3 regions of the Thalassotalea piscium genome follow, and region 2 is predicted to be linked to each of the others. Evidence: predicted binding sites of a transcription regulator. Region 2 holds the regulator's gene; each other region holds the start of a gene.
The links. The regulator sigma-54, encoded in region 2, starts transcription at its own class of promoters, with help from an activator protein. The targets are predictions, from matches to a motif close to GTTGGCACGNNNNTNGNNT.

Region 1: the regulator sigma-54 is predicted to act here: its motif matches at 2,050-2,068, upstream of QUD79_RS15245 (PEP-CTERM sorting domain-containing protein).
Region 3: the regulator sigma-54 is predicted to act here: its motif matches at 2,332-2,350, upstream of QUD79_RS12090 (DUF2884 family protein).

The regions. Positions count from the first base shown of each region.
Region 1 covers NZ_AP027362.1:3,422,732-3,426,997, forward strand. The annotation lists gene QUD79_RS15230 (hypothetical protein) at 1-118, shown strand, start outside; gene QUD79_RS15235 (S41 family peptidase) at 251-1,273, opposite strand; gene QUD79_RS15240 (hypothetical protein) at 1,349-1,795, opposite strand; gene QUD79_RS15245 (PEP-CTERM sorting domain-containing protein) at 2,131-3,210, shown strand; gene QUD79_RS15250 (hypothetical protein) at 3,282-3,629, shown strand; gene QUD79_RS15255 (tetratricopeptide repeat protein) at 3,630-4,266, shown strand, end outside.
Region 2 covers NZ_AP027362.1:589,852-594,117, forward strand. The annotation lists gene rapZ (RNase adapter RapZ) at 1-79, opposite strand, end outside; gene ptsN (PTS IIA-like nitrogen regulatory protein PtsN) at 152-604, opposite strand; gene hpf (ribosome hibernation promoting factor) at 637-924, opposite strand; gene QUD79_RS02520 (RNA polymerase factor sigma-54) at 953-2,461, opposite strand; gene lptB (LPS export ABC transporter ATP-binding protein) at 2,531-3,256, opposite strand; gene lptA (lipopolysaccharide transport periplasmic protein LptA) at 3,266-3,745, opposite strand; gene lptC (LPS export ABC transporter periplasmic protein LptC) at 3,762-4,266, opposite strand, start outside.
Region 3 covers NZ_AP027362.1:2,749,346-2,753,611, reverse strand. The annotation lists gene QUD79_RS12105 (peptidylprolyl isomerase) at 112-900, opposite strand; gene QUD79_RS12100 (RNA methyltransferase) at 1,139-1,651, shown strand; gene QUD79_RS12095 (cold-shock protein) at 1,863-2,072, shown strand; gene QUD79_RS12090 (DUF2884 family protein) at 2,420-3,217, shown strand; gene QUD79_RS12085 (tRNA-uridine aminocarboxypropyltransferase) at 3,353-4,090, shown strand; gene QUD79_RS12080 (hypothetical protein) at 4,186-4,266, shown strand, end outside.

The DNA of each region.
Region 1 (4,266 bases), 1.1 Mb from region 2:
CAACAATGCTCGAGTAGTGCTACTAAATAAAAACGGAGAAATACGTTATTTTTATGACGATGGTTTTTCTGTAAACGCATTGAACCAATTAAGAGATGCTTTAAGCTCTGTAGATTAAGAGTTATCGAATTTTTAAAGTAGAGGTATAAATTGTAAAAATTAACGATTAACACTAAAAACTAGATCAAGATATTTCTTGGTCTAGCCATTTATAACCATTCACTTTAATGTAAAGTAATAACCAAAGTGCTTATAATACTTGTAAATACTCTTTAGCTAACTTATAAGCAAGGTCAAAGCTATGCTCTGCTTCAACCGTAAAGTCAGGGATCACGCCATGTCTTTCCCAATTTGTGTTAGTTTTAGGATGTATAGGAATAGCAATTGGCATACTGATGCTAATAAATTCATTAACCTTCTGTTGTTTAGATATAAGTGCAACGCCCATGGTTTGCTCACCTACAATAACGGCTTTATCTAAATGTTTTAGTGTGTAACTAAAAAATTCTCCTGTACCAGAAACAAAAGCTGATGTAAGAATATATATTGGGTAATTATCTTTAAAGTGTCTATTACCCGAAGTCTTAGCGCCTAAAGCATTAGAAGCTAACTCTATCGCAGTTAACGTTTTGGTCTTTTTTTGTCGATCGTACATAACGTTACTCAATATGGTCTTATGCTCGACAAAGTAACTCATCAAATACTGCGCAAGAGATATCGAATTACCCTCTACATCACGCAAATCAATAATTATTGCATCTGTCCCAGATAGATAGTTAAAAGCACGCGCTGCTTGTAATTCTGCATTTGGATGTTGGTAGAAGTGCTTTAACTTCAAATACCCTATATTCCCTGACAGTATTTCTATATGTTCAAAGCCAAAGTTTTCTACGTACTGTAAGTTCAATTGGTTAGCGTTACTCGTAAGTGCTTGGCCTCCGTCAATATAAGGCTGAGTTTTGACCACATTCAAATAACCGTCACCGCTTACTTCACGCATAAATACACTTAAATAAGTAACAAATTTATCTAAGTCATCTATTTGATCAAACCCATTAGAGGCGAGCTTATGCTTTAGTTTCTCCGCTATTAATTTAGACCTCTCAGGGTATATATATCCTTGTTCTAAAATATTAATAACGCCAAAAATGCTTTCTCTTATGTGCTGTTCTACAAAATCTGGCAGAAGTTTAACGGTATCAAATGCGTAAGTTCTTTTAGTAACACTACTTAAAATAAGCACTGCTATTATCGCTATACTAATAATTTTCATTACTGGTTCCTATCAATTAAACAAATAACTCTACTGAGGAAATGTCAGCAGACGTAAATACAATAAATAATAGAATTAATGAGGATACGTTAATTTAAATTGGTACTGCAGATTAGTGATTTTCCAACCAGAAATAGATAGCCGCGAATGGTGCTTTAGGAGTAAATACCAAGGAGGAAGGGCTATTGCCAACTTAAAATGTCGATAATTTACCACCACAATAAATAGAGTAAGTAAGGCTATAAATAAATACTCTATAAGCAATTGCACAGAATGATTAAAGTTAGCGGCTTGATTAACGCCAGTAATTGCGCCAACACTCAAAGCTGAGTCAATAATGTTTATGACTGAAATATCATTTAATACGTGAGTTGATGCATGGGTTAATGATTGAACAGTAGCGCTTTTTATATTAATTTCTAGCCCAATAAATGAGGTGTTTATTTGATTTGATGAGATCGACAACGCTAGCAATAAAATAATTACTATAGAAACCGCAAAATAAAATAACTTTTTTAACAAGAGCATAAAACTTAATAAATTGATCCACATTCTACATTTGTTAATGATTAATTAAAATTGAAGTATTCAAAAATAATTAAAATTATACTATGCAAAAAGAATTAAATAAAACAAGCAGTACAACTGCACGACCACTAGTGTCAGTTTATTTTACACTTTATTTACAACAACTCTAACAACCCCACGCAAACAGTTGATAATATTAGAAATTAAATATTGGAATGCTTTTTGCTTTATCAGCTTACATGTATTATTTTGGCAAGAAACGCGCTTTGCTTTAAATGAAATTAATTAAAGCGTAGATAATTAAAAAGTAGAAACTAGGAATCTAACTAATGAAAAAACAACTCACATTATTATTAATATTTGGCATCGCTTTAGCTTCAAGCGTAGCCAATGCATCACATTTTCGTGGTGGTGCTGCCAATGCTTCAGTGGATGCTAACGGGTTATTAACAATTTCTCAAACATCATTCTGGCGTAAAGGCACTGCGGACTCATCGTACACCTACAGCTCTAGCGCTGGAAACATTTACACTAACGGCACAATAAACACATCTGACGCACGTTTCGATGTTGCTACAACAACTGGCACACTTCAGCTACCCGGTGCTGGTTTATATACTTACAATTATACATCTTGTTGTCGTGTTGGTGGCGGTATTAACTTTGCTGAAAATGACTTTGATGTAGAGGGCGCTATTTATTGGGATGGCTCTACAGCAAATGCCCCGATATTATTTGACTTTGCTTCTGTTTCAAATGAAGTCGTTGCAGGTACTGATTATAACCAAAACTTAAATGCTGTGGGTGTTGGCTTAACTTATGACCAAGCATTAAACACATTCATTAATACACAACCTCCTGGTTTTACAGTAGACCCTGTAACAGGCGCAATGCATATTCCAGCAGCATCTACTTCAACATATGGTCAAAATACCTCTAATGATGGTGCAGACTATGCGTTTAGTGGCAATATAAAAGCAGCTGATGGCAGTTTTACTCAATTTGATTGGGTATTTGACGTAGTTACATCAGCATCAAACTTAGCACCTAACATTGTTGATATGGTTATTGATGGTTTAGTAGGTGATACATTGAGCGGTACACTTGTTGGTGCAGATCCTGAAGGTAACACACTGAATTGGTTTGTTCAGTCATTAATTGGCGCTGGCATCAATATGTCTAACTTTACCTTTGACACCTTAACGCAGGCGTTTTCATTTGACACCACTGGATTAAATGTTGGTCAATATATTGCGAATATTGGCGCAAGCGATGGTGCGTTAAATGGGTTTGGTTCAATTACTTTTAATTTAACTAATGCACCAACGACTTCAGTACCAGAGCCTTCAACAATTTTATTGTTCGGCCTAGCAACAGCATTATTAATGCGCACAAGAAAAGCTAAATAAGTCATTTATTTATATTAATTTTTAACTAATTAATTATAGGAGCCCTATCATCTTCGATAGGGCTTTATTTTATGAAAAACTCTATTAAAATTACACTTCTTGCTCTTTTAGTATCATTAAACACACCAGCATTTGAACAAATAAATGTTGATGTACCTGCCGATTCGCCTCACGAAGAGTGCTTTTTCCTTGATACTGAAACAGTAATAAACTATCGCTATAAATCCAGCGAGCCGCTTGATTTTAATTTGCATTACCATGATGATAACGGTATGACTTATTTGGTCGATTTACCTAAAAGCTCATCAAGCGAAAATTTGGTTAAAGACCTAATTAATAAGCAGGTTTATTGTTTAATGTGGTTTAATTCAACAACGAAAAATGCTGAATTAAATTACGAATTCAGCTTGGAGAAATAAATGTTTAAAGCATTTTTGATATTATTAGCACTTATACCAACCAGTATTTTCGCTTCCATAATTACTCATTCAGAAACAGAGTTAGCTAACACTCACTATATTTTTTCGATGAGTAATCAGCAGTACGGCCAACAATATCAAAATGTTATGTTTTTAATGCAAAACGGTGAATTAGATGAAGCTAAAAAAGCTCTCGCCTATTTATTAACTCAAAATCCTTATGATATTACTGCATTAGATATTTCAGGTAATATATTACTGGAAGAAAAAAAAATCCCTCAAGCTATAAATGCATTTCAACGCGTGTTGTCGTCGAAGCAATCGCCAGATATCATGGCAAAGTTAGGGGTTAGCTACTTACTTATTGAAGACATCAAAAATGCAAAGTTGTGGTTAACTCAGTCGTTATCATTGTCACCCAATAATGAATTAGCTTTACGCTATTTGGCTTGGATTGAAGAAAAGTCATTAAATCAAAGCATGCAGTTCCATTATATAAGTCAATTAGTAAAGCTGAGTTATAATAAAAAATCGCTTTACGAATACCATTTACAATATTTAACCTTGTTAGTTGAAAACAACAATATTACAGCAGGATTAGATTTTATTGACAATAATAGAGAAAAGCTTGCTACTA
Region 2 (4,266 bases):
AATAGCCTAAATCTTCAAGTACGCGTAGTGCGACACTTTTACCTGAACCTGAGCGACCACTCACAATGGTTAATTTCATTTTTCAGCCTTATTTGGCAAAATGTGTAGCCAATAATAGTGTTTATCTATCAATGGCTATAGTGTTAAAAAATTAACTGGCTTGTTTAATTAAATCAAACATTTCTTGCGCAGTAGTACTCTTTCGAATTTGTTTGCAAAGCTGTTTGTCGGTAAACAGCTCTGCGATATTTTGTAATGTCACTAAATGTTCTTCGCATTGTTGCTCAGGAACAAATAATGCAATAAAAATATCAACAGGTCTATTATCTATCGCGTCGAACTCTATCGGTTGTTCACTAGTGGCAACTATTGCGACAGTTTTGTTTGAATTAGTTAATCGGCCGTGAGGAATGGCTATACCATTACCTATCCCTGTTGAACCCATTTTTTCTCGTGCCATCAAACTTGTTAATAATTCATAAGTTGATGAGTCGTTAAGTTCGTTAGAAGCTGCATCACAGATAACTTCTAGTATTCGCTTTTTACTTGTGGCTTGAACTGCACATAAAGTGCAGTTCAAGCTAAGTAGTTCAAGTAACTTCATGATACCGGTTTACTTAGCTATATTTTATAGCGTTAATGTTGAGTTATTTTGCCTTTATATTTTAATATTTGGCGATCTAGTTTATCGACGAGTCGATCTATTGAAGTATACATATCCGCGTTATCGGCTTTAGCATGTACTTCTGTTCCGCTAAGGTTAACGGTTGCCTCCGCTATTTGACTATTCTTTTCTACTGTTAACACCACGTAAACATTATGAATTTGATCAAAATGTCTTTCTAATTTTGCGAATTTTGTATTTACGCTTTCACGTAATGCCTCGGTAATTTCAACATGATGACCTGTAAGATTAATTTGCATAACATTCAATCCTTATTGTTGCGTTTACTTAAAGTAAACTTTTACGTTGATTAGAAGGGGGAATAGATAAAGACTCTCGGTATTTTGCAATTGTTCTTCGTGCAACATTAATACCCTGCTCTGCGAGTAGTTCAGCCATTTTGCTGTCACTTAGCGGTTTAGCTGGTATTTCTGCAGCCACAAGTTTTTTAATCAATGCTCTAATTGCAGTTGATGAGCACTCGCCACCGTTTTCGGTACTTACATGGCTAGAGAAGAAAAACTTAAGTTCAAATATGCCTCGAGGAGTGTGCATATATTTTTGTGTTGTTACGCGAGAAATTGTAGATTCATGCATATCTACAGCTTCTGCAACATCGTTTAGCACCATGGGGCGCATCGCTTCAGGTCCATGTTCAAAAAAGCCTTGCTGGCGCTGCACGATACAGTTAGACACTTTTAATAACGTGTCGTTGCGGCTCTCTAAACTTTTAATAAACCATTTGGCTTCTTGCAAGTTTGATCTAATAAATTGGCTATCAGTTGAGGACTTCATAGAGCGTGCCATTGAGGCATATTGCTGGTTTACTGACAATTTAGGCGCAGTATCAGGATTGAGCTCAACAACCCAACGACCATTTTTTTTCTCAACGGAAACATCAGGAATAACGTATTGGTCTTCACCTTTAATGACACTGTCACCGGGGCGAGGATCTAATGTTTGAATTAAGCGGATAACCTCACGGAGCTGATCTTCTTTTAAGCGAGTTTTACGCATTAATTGTCGATAATCACGACTACCAAGTAAATCGATATGCTCGCGTAATACTAATTTGCTTTCTTCTAGCCAGGGTGTTGATTTGTCAAATTGATTAAGCTGAATAATTAAACAATCAGAAATGCTACGTGCACCTACACCTATAGGGTCGAACATATTAATCCGTTTAATAACGGCTTCTACTTCATCTAGCTCTAGATCGTCAGCGCCTACACTTTCTAATATTTCTTCAGCTGAAACAGTTAAATAGCCAGCGTCATCAATAGCATCTATGATCGCTGTGGCAATCGCGCGGTCTGTATCAGAGAAGGGAGTTAAGTCCATTTGCCAACGCAGGTGGTCTTGAATTGAATCGACAGTTTCGCCCTGATATGTGTAATCTTCGCTCGCAACACCTACGCCTGTATTTGATACACCGGCACTAAAACTTTCATCCCATGTTGTGTCTATATTTAATTCTTCAGGGATCTCGTTTTTGTCCATTGCCTCAGTAGTGGATATTTCGTCTATCGTTGGTGTAGAGTCTTCACTGCCATCATTATTATCAGTCGTACTTGTTTCAGTTGTAGAGGCAGAAAAAGCATCATCGAAATTATCTGTACTACTTTCCTGATCTGAATTTGAAGATTCATCAACTTCTAATAATGGATTACTGTCTAACGCTTCTTGTATTTCTTGTTGAAGATCCAAGGTCGACAGTTGCAACAATCTTATTGCTTGTTGCAACTGTGGAGTCATTGTAAGTTGTTGTCCAATTCGGAGCTGCAGACTAGGGCGCATCGAAATACTTATGTTCCTTTAATTATTAATAACGTTTATCGCATTAACTAATACTATAGTTTGAATATACTATAGCGTGAATTGCTCACCAAGGTATACATCTCTTACTGTTTGGTTGGCCAGTATTTGATTTGAATCCCCTTCTGCGATCAATTCGCCATGACTTACAATATAAGCGTGTTCACATACATCTAAAGTTTCACGTACATTATGGTCTGTAATTAATATACCAATGCCTCGTTGTTTTAAGTGTAGAATAATTTTTTTAATGTCTCCTACTGAAATAGGGTCAACGCCTGCAAAAGGCTCATCAAGTAAAATAAACTTAGGATCAGCAGCCAAGGCACGGGCAATTTCTACACGACGCCGCTCGCCACCTGAAAGACTCATACCTAAATTGTCTTTTATGTGGTTAATATTGAACTCTTCTAATAAATGTTCAAGCTTTTCTTGACGTTCAATCTCAGAAAGTTCTTTTCGTGTTTGTAAAATGGCCATTATATTGTCGTGTACAGTGAGTTTTCGAAAGATTGAGGCCTCTTGAGGTAAATAACCAATACCTTTTCGTGCGCGTTCGTGCATAGGGAGTAAGGTGATATCTTCATCGTTGAGTATTATACTGCCACTATCATTAGGCACTAACCCTACAATCATGTAAAACGATGTTGTTTTACCTGCGCCATTTGGTCCAAGTAAACCGACAATTTGCCCTTCTTGAACCTGCAAGCTTACATTTTTTACTACTTTACGGCCTTTATAAGCTTTCGCTAAGCTTGTGGCACAAAGAGTTGATATTTCCATAAGTTAATTTTTATCCAACGCTTTGGGTTGTAATACAGTTTTTACTCGATTATTTTCATCACTATCCGCATCGCTATCGGCACTGACTTGTTCCGTGACAAAATTGTAAGTAATTATACTGCCACTGACTTTGCTTCCTTCTTGGCGCAATTCTGCGTTACCAGAAATTACTACGATATTTTGGCTAGGCTGATATTTAATTTCATTAGCTTGTAAGTATATGGGCGTACCGTCATCAAGCTTTTGAGAAAAGGTTGCAGGATTGCCTTTGGCTATATATGTTTTTTCGTCGGTTTCGGTGTCAGTGATCACCTGTACTAAATCAGCTTTGATCCGTAACGTGCCTTGAGTGATCACAACATTATCGATATAGCTAAATATTTTATTTTTTAAATCAGCAGCCTGTCGAGAAGCATCGATATTAATTTCTTTTTTTAAGTCTAATTTGTCAGCATAACTTGTCGAAACTAATGCTGAGCTCATGCCTACTATAATAAGGCTAGTTTTTAATACTTTTAAAAATGGTTTGTACATGTTCAGTCAACGTCATTTGTTTTGTATTTAAGTCTACAATTAGTCCTGAACCATATATGGTGAAGTCTTTCCCTTCAATCATAATAGTTTGCTCAGAACTAATAATATTAGTATTAAGATCTAACTCTAAATACCGACCATGAATTTCTTGTATTAAGCTTGATTGATCTGTTGCCGTTAATGTTACGCGATTTTGTAGCCGTACGCGATTATTACTATATAGAGTCCCTTCATTAGCTTTTAGTTTCCAAGGTGTTTCACTATTTTTTGTAAAAAGGGTGTACTGTGGAAATTCAAAGTGGGTTACAGATAAGTTTGCGTAATGCTCCATACGCTGCGCATCGATAATATATGTTAGCTCACCTTGAGCATTATATATGTCACTATTTAAGGTCTCAGCAATAAAGTCTGGTGTCATTTCATTAGTGATCACTTGTTCTGTTTTTGTTTTTGACTGAAGCCAGTCAACA
Region 3 (4,266 bases), 1.7 Mb from region 2:
AAAGAAAAAGAAGGCTTAAAGGCCTTCTTTATAATATAGCAAAATTGAGATAAAGGTTTTATTAAATTCTGCTGAGCTTAAGTTTATGACAAAGACTTAATTATTGTGTTGCTATTTTTTACGTTTAAGTTGAAATAAAGCAAGAGGTGTTAATAATAATAGCCAAAACATGTTACCACCGCTGCTATCTGATTCTTTTTCAGGCTCTGGTGACTTGTTGATTAAGGTGTTTTTAACTGAATTTAAGGTGTTGTCAGTATTATCGTCATCATTTAATACTGTTACGTTATAGATAGTGACAAAATTATCAGCGCCAGGTGTTTCACAGCTAGTCGCTTCATTATTGTTTACAGGAACATTATCTATTTTAAAGCCACTTTCAGTTGGGGTTTGATTGCAACGAGGCAAACTCGCAATAGCATCGAATACCTCCATTCCATCTTCGATAACTTCACCAAAAACGGTAAAACCACTATTTTGCACATCTAAGTTTGCACTGTTGTCATTTAAACTGACAAACCATTGGCTGGTAGCACTATTAGGGTTGTTGGCTTGCTTTGCCATGGCAATAGTGCCACGAACATTTGAATAAACAGGTTCATTTTTTACTGAAGTAAATGTTTCAATTCCTTTTAATGGTAGTGCATCATTAAAGGCAAACCCTCCACCTTGTACAACAAAATTGGTTTCTGAGCGGTGTATAATAGTGTTGTTGTAACGCTCGCTAGTAATATATTGTAAAAAGTTAGCAACAGTTAGTGGGGTGGTTTTGTCATGTAAATTCACTTTGAAACTGCCATGTGAGGTATTGAACTCAACAATAGAAGCTTGAACTGTACCACTAAACATAACTACGGCTAACGCAAGTGAACTAAATGTTTTATTAATAGACTGGATCATAATATTACTACAATTAAATTTAATTAAATTAAAGCGCGTTAGTATACGTATTATCGAATAAAAGCCAAGTAGATATGCTTATTCGATATTCAGTTACGATATTATTCCTTAAGCGTTAAGGCTCGAAATTTTTTGTAGATAAACTCAATTAAAATAACGTTACTCAAAGGTTATGCTTGTATAACGCTAAATAAAAAAAGAAAATAAACAGATACAAGCAACTAAGATCAAACAAAACATGACAAAACCAAGTGTGAAAATTGCGTTAACCAACCCTAAAAGCCCAACTAATGTTGGTGCTGTGATAAGGGCAGCAGGATGCTACCAAGCTAATGAAATTTATTATACTGGTCAGCGTTACGAACGAGCTGCTAAGTATAATACTGATACTAAAAATGCCAATCTACATATTCCATTAACAGCAGTATCAAGTATCTTATCGATTCCCTTAAATAGCGCAAAACTGGTTTGTGTAGAGTTAGTCGAAGGTGCAACAGCCTTGCCAGAGTTTAATCACCCTGAAAATGCTATCTACGTTTTTGGCGCTGAAGATAGCACAATTAGTCAAGAGGTTATAAATAAGGCAGATCATGTAGTCTACATACCTACTGTTGGCTGTATGAACTTGGCAGCAACCGTTAATGTAGTGTTATACGATCGTTTAGCAAAGTCTGATAATTACCCTTGCGGAGACTTGTTAATTAAATCGAGTCGAGACACAAACAATACCGTTAAAGTTAATCAAAAATAGATACATTGAAAACTGTTTAGGCGAAATAGCTTGACTCTAAATTAATAGTGGTTAGAATGCCCTTAGCTAGAAAGTAAGACCTATATTTATATACACCGTACCGCGTTATTTGTAGTAGCTCGTCCCGTTTAATAAGTCATAGTAACACTTCCTGCACTACCGCTTTGCAATTTTGTAAAGTAACAATTTTTAATTTTTTAGGATAAATATTATGTCTGATAAAACTACTGGTACAGTAAAATGGTTTAACGAATCTAAAGGTTTTGGCTTCATCGAGCAAGAATCTGGTCCTGACGTTTTCGCACATTTCAGTGCAATTTCTGGTGACGGTTTCAAAACGTTAGCAGAAGGTCAAAAAGTTGAGTTCACAGTAACTCAAGGCCAAAAAGGTCCTCAAGCGGAAAATATCGTCGCTTTATAATTTTAATACGCTATTTATAGTAAGTTAAAATACGAAAGGGTAAGATTAGTTCTTACCCTTTTTTAATGCCCAAAATAAACATATCAACTCAACTCAACGATAGACTATACACCCCGCACAAAATTACTGTTTACTATTTCTGTATCTAGCTGATGGCTAAAATCACTATATTTTCGTAATTTAAACTAAAATAATTGTTAGTTATACTTGTTGTTTTTTCTTGTTATCTCCAACCTATTGAAAAGGTTGTACTTTATAAGTTGGTACAACAATTGATAGTATATGGCTAGTTCAGCTATTTAAATGATTACAAATAGCTTAGTTATTAAAATAAATAAGGTACTCAGATGAAAACATTGTTAGCGGCTTCAATTATACTGGCATCAACCTCTGCTCTTGCTCATAATTCGTCTTACTCAACTGATTCATGCGATGTTGAATTAGATGGTGGTATTAACATTACAGTTGATAGCTTAGAATTTACAAAAAATAAAAAACCATTATACAAAATCACTAATAATCAGCTTTATATTGATGGTGAAATCGTTTCGTTAAACGGCGACCAACAAGCACTAATAACACAATACGCTGAAAATATTAGGGCAGTTGTTCCACAAGTGAAAACCATTGCTGAAGATGCGTTAGACCTTGCTGTTGATGGTGTAAACTTGGCGCTTAATGAATTATTAGGTGAAGGCAATAACTTAGGCCAAGAGCTAACAACAGAGTTAGGTAAAATTCGTTCTGACATTCAAATGAAGTTTGATGGTAATTCACCGATTAAGTTTGACGAAGATGGTTTTGATGGTGATGAGTTTTTTGGTGAAGAGTTTGAACAACGCATAGAAGTATTACTCGAGAAAACAATTCAGAATTCAATGGGAGCTTTGCTTGTTGCTATTGGACAAGAGTTACTGTTTTCTGGTGGTAATGAAGGTGCATTTGAAACGCGTATGGAAAAATTTGGTGAAACCATTGAGTATGAAATGGAATCTCGTGGCAAACGTATAGAGCAAAGTGCCGATGCATTGTGTGGTTCAATTATTGACATTGATACTATTGAAGAGCAGCTAAAGTCGAGTATTAAAGCGTTATCGAAAACAAACTTTATTACGGTAAACGAGAAAGCTAAAAGCGCGACATAACTCAGGTTACTTAATTTATATTTTCTCTTTTGGGCATAAAACTATGCCCTTTTTTATACCTGTAAGTTTTTAAATAGCCGGCTAAAGTAGAATTGTTGTATAATCATAGCTGACTTTTTCTCAGTTAAGCTTCTAATGCATTCAGTTCATCAACTCTATTTAAAACGAAAAGAAATTTCTACTAAACCATTTAAAGCCAGAGGTTTTCGTGTTGAACGTTGTGAAATTTGTCGTTTAGCCTCAACCAATTGTATTTGCCAGTGGCGCGAGCAAACCGATTGCCAAGCAGGTTTTTTGTTACTAATGTACGACACTGAGGTATTAAAACCGAGTAATACGGGTAGGTTAATTGCAGATGTTATTCCCAATTGCTTTGCGTTTTTATGGTCTAGAACTGAAGTTGAGTCGTCATTATTAGCCATATTAAACGACAAAAAATGGCAGCCTTTTGTGATATTTCCACAAGAATATGCAACGCCAAGCCTACAAATTATTAATAATGTGCCAGTGTTGACTAGTGATAAAAAACCCTTATTTATAATGCTTGATGGTAGCTGGCGTGAAGCTAAAAAAATGTTTCGTAAAAGTCCTTATTTAAGTCACTTGCCGGTATTATCGATTGATTTGAATACGTTAGCGATTGAAGATAAAACGTCTCAATATCAAATTAGAAAAGCGATCAATCCAAACCAATTAGCAACGGCTGAAGTAGCCGCGCATATTTTAGCCCTTGCTGGTGAGCATGATACTTCACAACGTTTAACTGCTTGGTTTAACCTCTTTACTTATCAATACCAAAAGAGTGTATGTCGTACTAACTATGGTGACCCACAAGCATTAGAAAAATACTTGTCATTACTAACGGTTAAGTAATACCAATCTCACTAATTATGTGAACATTTCTACTGGCTAAAACAGTCAACTACTGCGTTATTTATTTTATAATTATCGCTACAAGGATGTAGCTTATGTGGGTAATGCAGGAGCATTATTGCCCTGAACAACTAGTTATGAAAATAAATGCCTTGTATTTGACTGTTTTCACTGCG